Regions from separate parts of the Streptomyces sp. WMMC500 genome, predicted to be linked through region 1. Evidence: riboswitches for the same ligand, from Rfam matches in the RefSeq annotation. Region 1 holds a riboswitch; the other holds the start of a gene.
The links. A riboswitch is a leader RNA that binds a small molecule or an ion and turns the genes downstream of it on or off. The one in region 1 is predicted to bind glycine.
Positions count from the first base shown of each region.

Region 2: it holds a riboswitch for glycine, as region 1 does, so the genes downstream of both, gcvP (aminomethyl-transferring glycine dehydrogenase) here and gcvT (glycine cleavage system aminomethyltransferase GcvT) in region 1, are expected to answer to the same signal.

Region 1 covers NZ_CP114905.1:2,540,447-2,544,828, forward strand. Annotated here, with positions in the region: gene O7599_RS10290 (enhanced serine sensitivity protein SseB) at 48-821, opposite strand; gene O7599_RS10295 (hypothetical protein) at 953-1,606, shown strand; gene O7599_RS10300 (AAA family ATPase) at 1,667-2,233, opposite strand; glycine riboswitch at 2,411-2,508, shown strand; gene gcvT (glycine cleavage system aminomethyltransferase GcvT) at 2,667-3,800, shown strand; gene gcvH (glycine cleavage system protein GcvH) at 3,891-4,268, shown strand; gene glyA (serine hydroxymethyltransferase) at 4,324-4,382, shown strand, end outside.
Region 2 covers NZ_CP114905.1:8,311,580-8,315,961, forward strand. Annotated here, with positions in the region: gene O7599_RS35800 (DNA polymerase IV) at 30-1,397, shown strand; gene O7599_RS35805 (PRC-barrel domain-containing protein) at 1,398-1,802, opposite strand; glycine riboswitch at 1,944-2,040, shown strand; gene gcvP (aminomethyl-transferring glycine dehydrogenase) at 2,220-4,382, shown strand, end outside.

The sequences.
Region 1 (4,382 bases):
CGTGTACGCCCGGAAAGGTCATCAAACCAGCTTAGAGCCTCACCGCGTCAGGCGACCCTGATGTAGAACGGCTCGACCTTGGCCCGCATCCAGGTGATCACCGGGTCCACCGCGGCGTCGAGGAAGACCAGTTGCACCTTCCACCGCACGGGCTGTGCGCCCAGCGCCCGGCCCAGCGCCTCCACCGCCGCCTGGCGGCTCTCGTCGTACGTGTCCAGCAGCTCGACGCCGATGTAGAGCTGCTCGGGACCGCCCTCCACGCTCGCCAGCCCCCGGCGCGCGCTGCGCACCACCCCGATCCGCTCGAACTCCTCCCGGGCGACGGCCAGGAAGTCCACCGGGTCGTCCTGCCAGTCCGGCGTGAACAGCCGCACCCGGCCGCCGCGCGCCTCCCCCGGCAGCCGCGACGACGCGCGGTCCCGGCACAGCTCCGCCACCGCCGCCGGCGGCAGCGGCACGCCGACCGTGCCGCCGGGGTTGACCGCGATGCCGACCTGGGGCGGCAGTCCGCGGGCGAACTCGCGGGCCGGCGCGACGGTGAACGAGAGGTGGGAGCCGGCCACCCGCAGGAACTCCTCCTGCGAGGAGAACACGGGCACGTACGGCGCGCCGCCGATCTCCGTCGTCGGGAGGCCGAGCGAGCCGCTGTCGGGACCGCCGCCCTCGGGCAGCGGCACCCACAGGCTGCTGCGGCCCAGCACCTCCAGCAGCCGCGGCGCGGCCTGCGGGTTGCCGAGGGAGGCGGCGAGCACCTCCTCCAGCTCGTTGCCGGGGAAACCGCCCGTGGCGGGGGGCTGCGGGGAGCGGTAGTCGAAGCTCATCGGGACCAGCCAACTCTCGGGGGATGAACGTCGGCACCCTAACGGCTGCGAGCGCTCGCGGGCGAAGGTCCCGCCTGCACACGGTGGAGCCCTCTCACCCACCGAACCGCGCGACAGGGAGCCCGTTTTCCATGCGTAAGAACCGAATGGCCGGCCTCGCCGCCACCGTCGTCACCGCCGTCGCCGGCGGCGCCCTCCTGCTCGGGGCCGCCGGGCCCGTCGCCGTCGCCGCGGGCGCCGCCGGGGCCGGGCACCAGGACGGCCGGCGGGCCGCCGCTGCCCCGGCTGCCCTTACCCCGGGCGGCACCGCCCCGGGCGGCACCGCCCCGGCCGCCGCCGACGTGGACCCCGCGACGCTGCATCTGCTGGCCCGGCTCGGGCAGCTCACCGCCTGCACGGCGCGGACGGTCGAGCTGGTCCAGCAGGCCGTCGCCGACGGCGGCCGGCTGGACCCGCGCACGCTGCCCGCCTTCCGCTCGCACCTGGACGCCGTGGCCGCGGCGGCGACGGCCAAGGGCACGGTCAAGTCGATGAAGGCACAGGAGACGACCGCGCTGGCGCAGGCCGTCGCCGCGCTGCGCGAGGAGCTGGACGGGCTCGTACGGGCCGGGCGTGCGGGCGACGGGGCGGCGGTCGACGAGCGGGCCTCGGTGACCGTGGGGGCGCTGGTGCGGGTCCTCGCGGCGACGGCCGGCAGCGGGCTGGTGCCGGCGGGGCAGGTTCCGCAGGTGCCGGCGGCGAACGCGAAGGTGCCGCCGAGCCTGCCGGGGGAGGCGGGCGCGTAGCGGGCGCGGGCTCGGGTTCGGCTCGCCGCGGCAGGGTCCCGGCGCGCGGCCGGCGCGGGCTCAGCCGAAGCTGATCGAGCGCGGCGCCCCCGGCTCCCTGTCGTCCAGCACCAGCACCGAGTCGCACTCCTGGGCCGCCGGTCCCGCGGCGCGCGCCCAGTCCAGCAGCCTGCGGTGCGCCCACCGGTGCCGGGCGAAGGCGTACCGGGACACCGCGCGCCCCCGCCGCTCCTGCCGCTCCCGGGCCACGTCGGCGGGCACGTCCAGCACCACGACGTGCACCCCGCGCCCGTACCGCCGCGCCTGCCTGGTCAGCCACCAGCGCACCCACGGCAGCGTGCCGCAGTCGTGCACGACGAGGCTGCCGCCGGCGCGGACCGCCAGGCGCAGTCGCGCGTAGTGGTCGATGCGTACCAGAGGCCTGTACACCGCGTACGGCAGCCGCGCGCCCAGCTTGCGCGCCCAGCGCTCCCGCACGTACTGCGAGTCGATCAGCAGCACCGCCGCCGGCGGCCGCGTACGCCGCATGAGCGTGCTCTTGCCGCTGCCCGGCAGCCCGGAGACCACGACGATGTCCCCCGCGGGATAGCGAAGCCGCTCCCGCGAGGCCGCCTGCTCCACCGTCACGCCGCCTCCCACGCCCCGCACCGCCGCCGCCTGCCCTCCACAAGCGTCGCAACAGCGGCGGGGCTGGACAAGGACGCAACGGGCCGTGGCGGAAGACGGTCTCCCGGTTTTCTCCGCCCTGTCCGCGAGCGCGGGCCGCGTGCAATGATGGGGCCCGCCAACTGCATACCGGCCGTTCGAATCCGCGCGGGAGAGTCCCGGTGCCTCGCCGCACCGGGCGCCGAAGGAGCAAGTCCTCCCTTGAATCTCTCAGGCCCCGTCACCGCGCGGGCTAGGCAGATCTGAAAAGAGGGCCGCGCTTGGGAGCACAGCCGTGCGCCGGCGCCGGTCCCACCCAAGGTGCAAGCCACGCTCCCGCGGGATCGTGGCGAACCTCTCAGGTTCCGATGACAGATGGGGAGGACACGACCACCCCCTGTCCGGGAGCCTGACGATGACCCCTGAGAGCCCTGCACCGCGCCGTACCGCGCTCGACGCCACGCACCGCGCCCTCGGCGCCACCATGACCGACTTCGCCGGCTGGGACATGCCGCTGCGCTACGGCAGCGAGCGCGAGGAGCACGTCGCGGTGCGCACCCGCGCCGGCCTCTTCGACCTCTCCCACATGGGCGAGATCGCCGTCACCGGGCCGGGGTCCGCCGCCCTGCTGGACTACGCGCTGGTGGGCCGGCTGTCGGCCGTGCGCCCCGGCCGCGCCCGGTACACGATGATCTGCCGCGAGGACGGCGGCATCCTCGACGACCTGATCGTCTACCGGCTCGCCGAGGACGAGTTCATGATCGTCGCCAACGCCGCCAACGCCCGGGTCGTCCTGGCCGCCCTCGCCGAGCGGGCCGCCGGCTTCCCGGGCGCTCAGGTGCGCGACGACGGCGAGTCCTACGCCCTGATCGCCGTGCAGGGCCCGAAGTCGCCGGCCGTCCTGGGCCGGGTCACCGACGCGGACCTGGCGGGCCTGAAGTACTACGCGGGCCTGCCCGGCACCGTCGCCGGCGCCGGCGCGCTCATCGCCCGCACCGGCTACACCGGCGAGGACGGCTTCGAGCTGTTCGTCCGCCCCGCGGACGCGGTCGCCGTGTGGGAGGCGCTGACCGCCGCCGGGCGGGACGACGGCCTGGTGCCCTGCGGGCTCTCCTGCCGCGACACCCTGCGCCTGGAGGCCGGGATGCCGCTGTACGGGCACGAGCTGACCACCGCGCTCACGCCCTTCGACGCCGGTCTCGGCCGCGTCGTCAAGCTCGACAAGCCCGGGGACTTCGTGGGCCGCAAGGCGCTCGAGCAGGCCGCCGAGCGCGCCGCGGCCGAGCCGCCGCGGGTGCTGGTCGGCCTCGTCGCCGAGGGCCGGCGGGTGCCGCGCGCGGGGTACGCGGTGGTGGCCGGCGGCCGGCGGATCGGCGAGGTCACCTCCGGCGCCCCCTCCCCCACCCTGGGCAAGCCGATCGCCATGGCGTACGTGGACGCCGCGCACGCCGAGCCGGGGCCCTCGGCGGCCACCGGCGTGGGCGTCGACATCCGCGGCAGCCACGAGCCGTACGAGGTCGTCGCCCTGCCGTTCTACACCCGCCCCTGACCGCTCCCGCGGCGGCTCCCGACCGCGTGCGCCGCCGCGCCCCTTCCTCCTCCTCACGCCACTCCCGTCCCGATCCTGGAGAATCGCCTCATGACCAACCCTGAGCACCTGCGCTACAGCAAGGAACACGAGTGGGTCGCGACCGGCGACGACGGCGTCGCCACCGTCGGCATCACCGCCCACGCCGCGAACGCGCTCGGAGACGTCGTCTTCGTCCAGTTGCCGGACGTCGGCGACGCGGTCACCGCGGGCGAGTCCTGCGGCGAGCTGGAGTCGACGAAGTCGGTCTCCGACCTCTACGCGCCGGTGACCGGGGAGGTCACCGAGACCAACCAGGACGTCGTGGACGACCCGGCGCTGGTGAACTCCGGCCCGTTCGAAGACGGCTGGCTGTTCAGGGTGCGCGTCGCCGGCGAGTCCGCCGACCTGATGTCCGCCGCCGAGTACACCGCGTTCACCGCGGGCTGAGCTCCGCCGCCGCAGCCCCGCCCGCCCGCGTCCGTCTCTTTCCCCGGAAGGTTCCATGTCCCTTCTGAACGGTTCCCTCCACGAGGTCGACCCCGAGGTCGCCGCCGCCGTGGA
Region 2 (4,382 bases), 5.8 Mb from region 1:
ATGTCGTACCCATGGGGGACCATTCGAGCGTGAGAAGCGCGCCGTCGGTCCTGCACCTGGACATGGACGCGTTCTACGCCGCCGTCGAGCAGGCCGCCAAGCCGAGCCTGAAGGGCAAGGCCGTGATCGTCGGCGGCCTCGGCCCGCGCGGCGTGGTGGCCACCGCGTCGTACGAGGCGCGGGTCTTCGGGGTGCACTCGGCGATGGCCATGGGCATGGCCCGCAGGCTCTGCCCGAACGCCGCCTTCCTCATCCCCCGCTTCCGGCTCTACCAGCAGGTCAGCGGCCAGGTCATGGCGCTGCTGGGGGAGCTTTCCCCGCTGGTGGAGCCGCTGAGTCTGGACGAGGCGTTCGTCGACCTCGAAGCCGGCGGCGTGCCCGCCGAGGAGGCGGCGCTGCGGGGCGTGGCGCGTCGGCTGCGCGCGGACATCCGCGGCGCCACGGGACTGACCGGGTCCGTCGGCCTCGCCGCCTCCAAGATGCTCGCCAAGGTCGCCTCCGAGCTGGCCAAGCCGGACGGGCTCGTCGTGGTCCCGCCGGGCGGCGAGCGGGCGCTGCTGGGGCCGATGAACGTGCGTACGCTGCCGGGCGTGGGACCGGCGACGGCGGACGTGCTGCGCCGGGCCGGGATCACCACGGTCGGGGAGGTCACGGACGCCGGCGAGGACGAGATGGTGCGCCTGCTGGGCAAGGCGCACGGCACCGGGATCCACGTGATGGCGCTGGGCCTGGACGAGCGGCCGGTGGTGGCGGACCGGGACACCAAGTCCGTCTCCGTCGAGGACACCTTCGACGTCGACCTCACCGACCGGATCCGCATCCGCACGGAGGTCGAGCGGCTGGCGCGGCGGTGCGTGGAGCGGCTGCGCCGTGCGGGGCGCTCCGGCCGCACGGTGGTCCTGAAGGTCCGGCGGTACGACTTCTCCACCCTCACCCGCTCCGAGACGCTGCGCGGGCCCACCGACGACCCGGCCGTGGTCACCGAGGCCGCGCTGCGGCTGCTGGACGGCGTCGAGACGACCGCGGGCGTGCGGCTGCTGGGCGTCGGCGTGAGCGGGCTCGCGGACTTCACCCAGGAGGACCTGTTCGCGCAGGCCGGCCAGGCGCCGGACGTGGTGCACGGGCCGGTGGACGCGGACGGCCCGGTGGCGCTGCCGCAGCCGGAGCCGCCCCCGCCGCCCGCCGCCGAGCCGGAGCCGGCGGCTCCGCACTGGCTGCCGGGGCTGGACGTGCGGCACGCGGAGCACGGTCCGGGCTGGGTGCAGGGCAGCGGCGTCGGCCGGGTCACGGTGCGGTTCGAGGTGCCCGGCTCGGCGCCCGGGCGGGTGCGTACGTTCGCCGCCGACGACCCGGCGCTCCGGCCGGCGGACCCGCTGCCGCTGGTGCCCGGCGGCTGATCAGTCGTCGGAGCCGGCGACCTCGCCGAAGTCCCGGTCCGGCTGCGGCTGCCGGTTGGGGTGGGTCTTGGCGACGTCCGGCGGCAGCGCCAGGCCGTAGTGGTGGTAGAGCTGCAGTTCCTGCGCGGGCGAGAGGTGCCGGCCGACGCCGAAGTCCGGTGCGTCCTTGATCAGCGCGCGGTCGAACGGCACCCGCAGCCCCTCGTCGGCCAGTTCGCTCGGGCCCAGCGGCACGAAGGCGTCCCGGTGGAACAGCCCGGTGCGCAGCGCCGCCCACTGTGGGGCGCCGGTGACGTCGTCGAGGTACACCTCGTCGACGGTCCCGAGCTTGTCGCCGTTGCTGTCGTACGCGCGCACGCCGATCAGGCTCCGGGGGTCGATGTCGGTCTGCACGCTGCCTCCCACGTCTCGTCACGGCTCCGCCTGTCCTCCACGTAACGCCACAACGTGCCCCGCGGCCACTCGGCGGGCGCCGCCCGGGCGCACCCGGCGAGCGCCCGCGCCGGGATGCGCTGGGGCGTGCGCTGGTACGCTGGCCGTGGCCGCAGACCCCGTGCGGGAGAGTCCTCCGTCCGCCAGCCGGAGGCGCCGAAGGAGCAACTCCTCCCCGGAATCTCTCAGGCCCCCGTACCGCACGGACGAGGTCACTCTGGAAAGCAGGGCGGGCCGCCGCGCGGCCCCACCCTCACCGACGGTGCAAGCCGGCGCGCGCCCAGCCAGGGCGTACCGGTGAAGCTCTCAGGTCCGGATGACAGAGGGGGAGGCCGTACGGGTGCCCGGCCCAGGGGCATCCGCGAAGGTCCGTGCGACCAGGAGGCCCCGTTGTCCGAGACGAACGCCCACCACATCCCGCTGTCCGCCCTGGAGCGCGGCACGCCCTTCGAGCAGCGCCACATCGGCCCGGACGCGGGCGACCGGGCCAAGATGCTCGCCCAGGTCGGCTTCGGCTCGCTGGACGAGCTGACCGAGGCCGCCGTCCCCGCCTCCATCAAGGACACCGGCGCCTTCGCGCTGCCCGCGGCCCGCTCGGAGGCCGGGGTGCTGGCGGAGCTGCGCGGCCTGGCCGCGCGCAACCAGGTGCTGACCTCCATGATCGGCCTCGGCTACCACGACACCCACACGCCGCCGGTCATCCTGCGCAACGTCATGGAGAACCCCGCCTGGTACACGGCGTACACCCCGTACCAGCCGGAGATCTCCCAGGGCCGGCTGGAGGCGCTGCTCAACTTCCAGACCGTCGTCGCCGACCTCACCGGGCTGCCCACCGCCGGCGCCTCGCTGCTCGACGAGGGCACGGCCGCCGCCGAGGCGATGGCGCTGTCCCGGCGCGTCGGCAAGGTCAAGGACGGCGTCTTCCTGGTCGACGCCGACACCCTGCCGCAGACCGTCGCGGTGCTGCGCACCCGCGCGGAGCCGACCGGCGTCGAGGTCGTCGTCGCCGACCTGGCCGGCGGCATCCCCGCGGAGGTCGCCGAGCGCGGCGTCTTCGGCGTGCTGCTGCAGTACCCGGGCGCCTCCGGTGCGGTACGCGACCTCGCCCCCGTCATCGAGGCGGCGCACGGGCTGGGCGCCGTCGTCACCGTCGCCGCCGACCTCCTGGCGCTGACCCTGCTGACCTCGCCCGGGGCGCTCGGCGCGGACATCGCGGTCGGCTCCAGCCAGCGCTTCGGCGTCCCGATGGGCTTCGGCGGCCCGCACGCCGGCTACATGTCCGTCCGCGACAAGTTCGCGCGCAGCCTGCCCGGGCGGCTCGTCGGCGTCTCCAGGGACGCGGACGGGGCGCAGGCGTACCGGCTGGCCCTCCAGACGCGCGAACAGCACATCCGCCGCGAGAAGGCCACCAGCAACATCTGTACCGCGCAGGTGCTGCTCGCGGTGATGGCCTCGATGTACGCCGTCTACCACGGCCCCGAGGGCCTGGCGGCCATCGCCCGGCGCACCCACCGCTACGCCGCGATACTCGCCGCCGGCCTCAGGGCCGGCGGCGCGGACGTGGTGCACGGCGCGTTCTTCGACACCGTCACCGTCCGCGTCCCGGGCAGGGCCGCGGAGGTCACCGCCCGCGCCCGCAACGCCGGCGTCAACCTGCGCCTCGCCGACGCCGACCACGTCGGCGTCTCCTGCGACGAGACCACCGTCCGCGACCATCTGGCCGTCGTCTGGGACGCCTTCGGCGTCGCCCATCAGGACGTCGAGGAGCTGGACGCCGCGACCGCCGACGCGCTGCCCGGGGAGCTGCTGCGCGCCGACGAGTACCTGACCCACCCCGTCTTCCACCGGCACCGCTCCGAGACCGCCCTGCTGCGCTACCTGCGCACGCTCGCCGACCGGGACTACGCGCTGGACCGCGGCATGATCCCGCTCGGCTCCTGCACGATGAAGCTCAACGCGACCGCCGAGATGGAGGCCGTCACCTGGCCCGAGTTCGCCGGGCTGCACCCCTTCGCGCCGGCCGACCAGGCCGAGGGCTATCTGACCCTGATCCGCGAGCTGGAGGACGGGCTGGCCGCCGTCACCGGCTACGACAAGGTCTCCCTGCAGCCCAACGCCGGGTCGCAGGGCGAACTGGCGGGCCTGCTGGCCGTCCGGGCGTACCACCGCGCCAACGGCGACGAGCGCCGCACCGTCTGCCTCATCCCGTCCTCCGCGCACGGCACCAACGCCGCCTCCGCGGTGATGGCCGGCATGAAGGTCGTGGTCGTCAGGACCGCGGAGAACGGCGAGGTCGACGCGGACGACCTGCGCGCGAAGATCGAGCAGCACGGCGACGAGCTGGCCGTGCTCATGGTGACCTACCCCTCCACGCACGGCGTGTTCGAGGAGCACATCACGGAGATCTGCGACGCCGTGCACGCCGCCGGCGGCCAGGTGTACGTGGACGGCGCCAACCTCAACGCGCTCGTCGGCCTCGCCGGGCCGGGGAAGTTCGGGGGCGACGTCTCGCACCTGAACCTGCACAAGACGTTCTGCATCCCGCACGGCGGC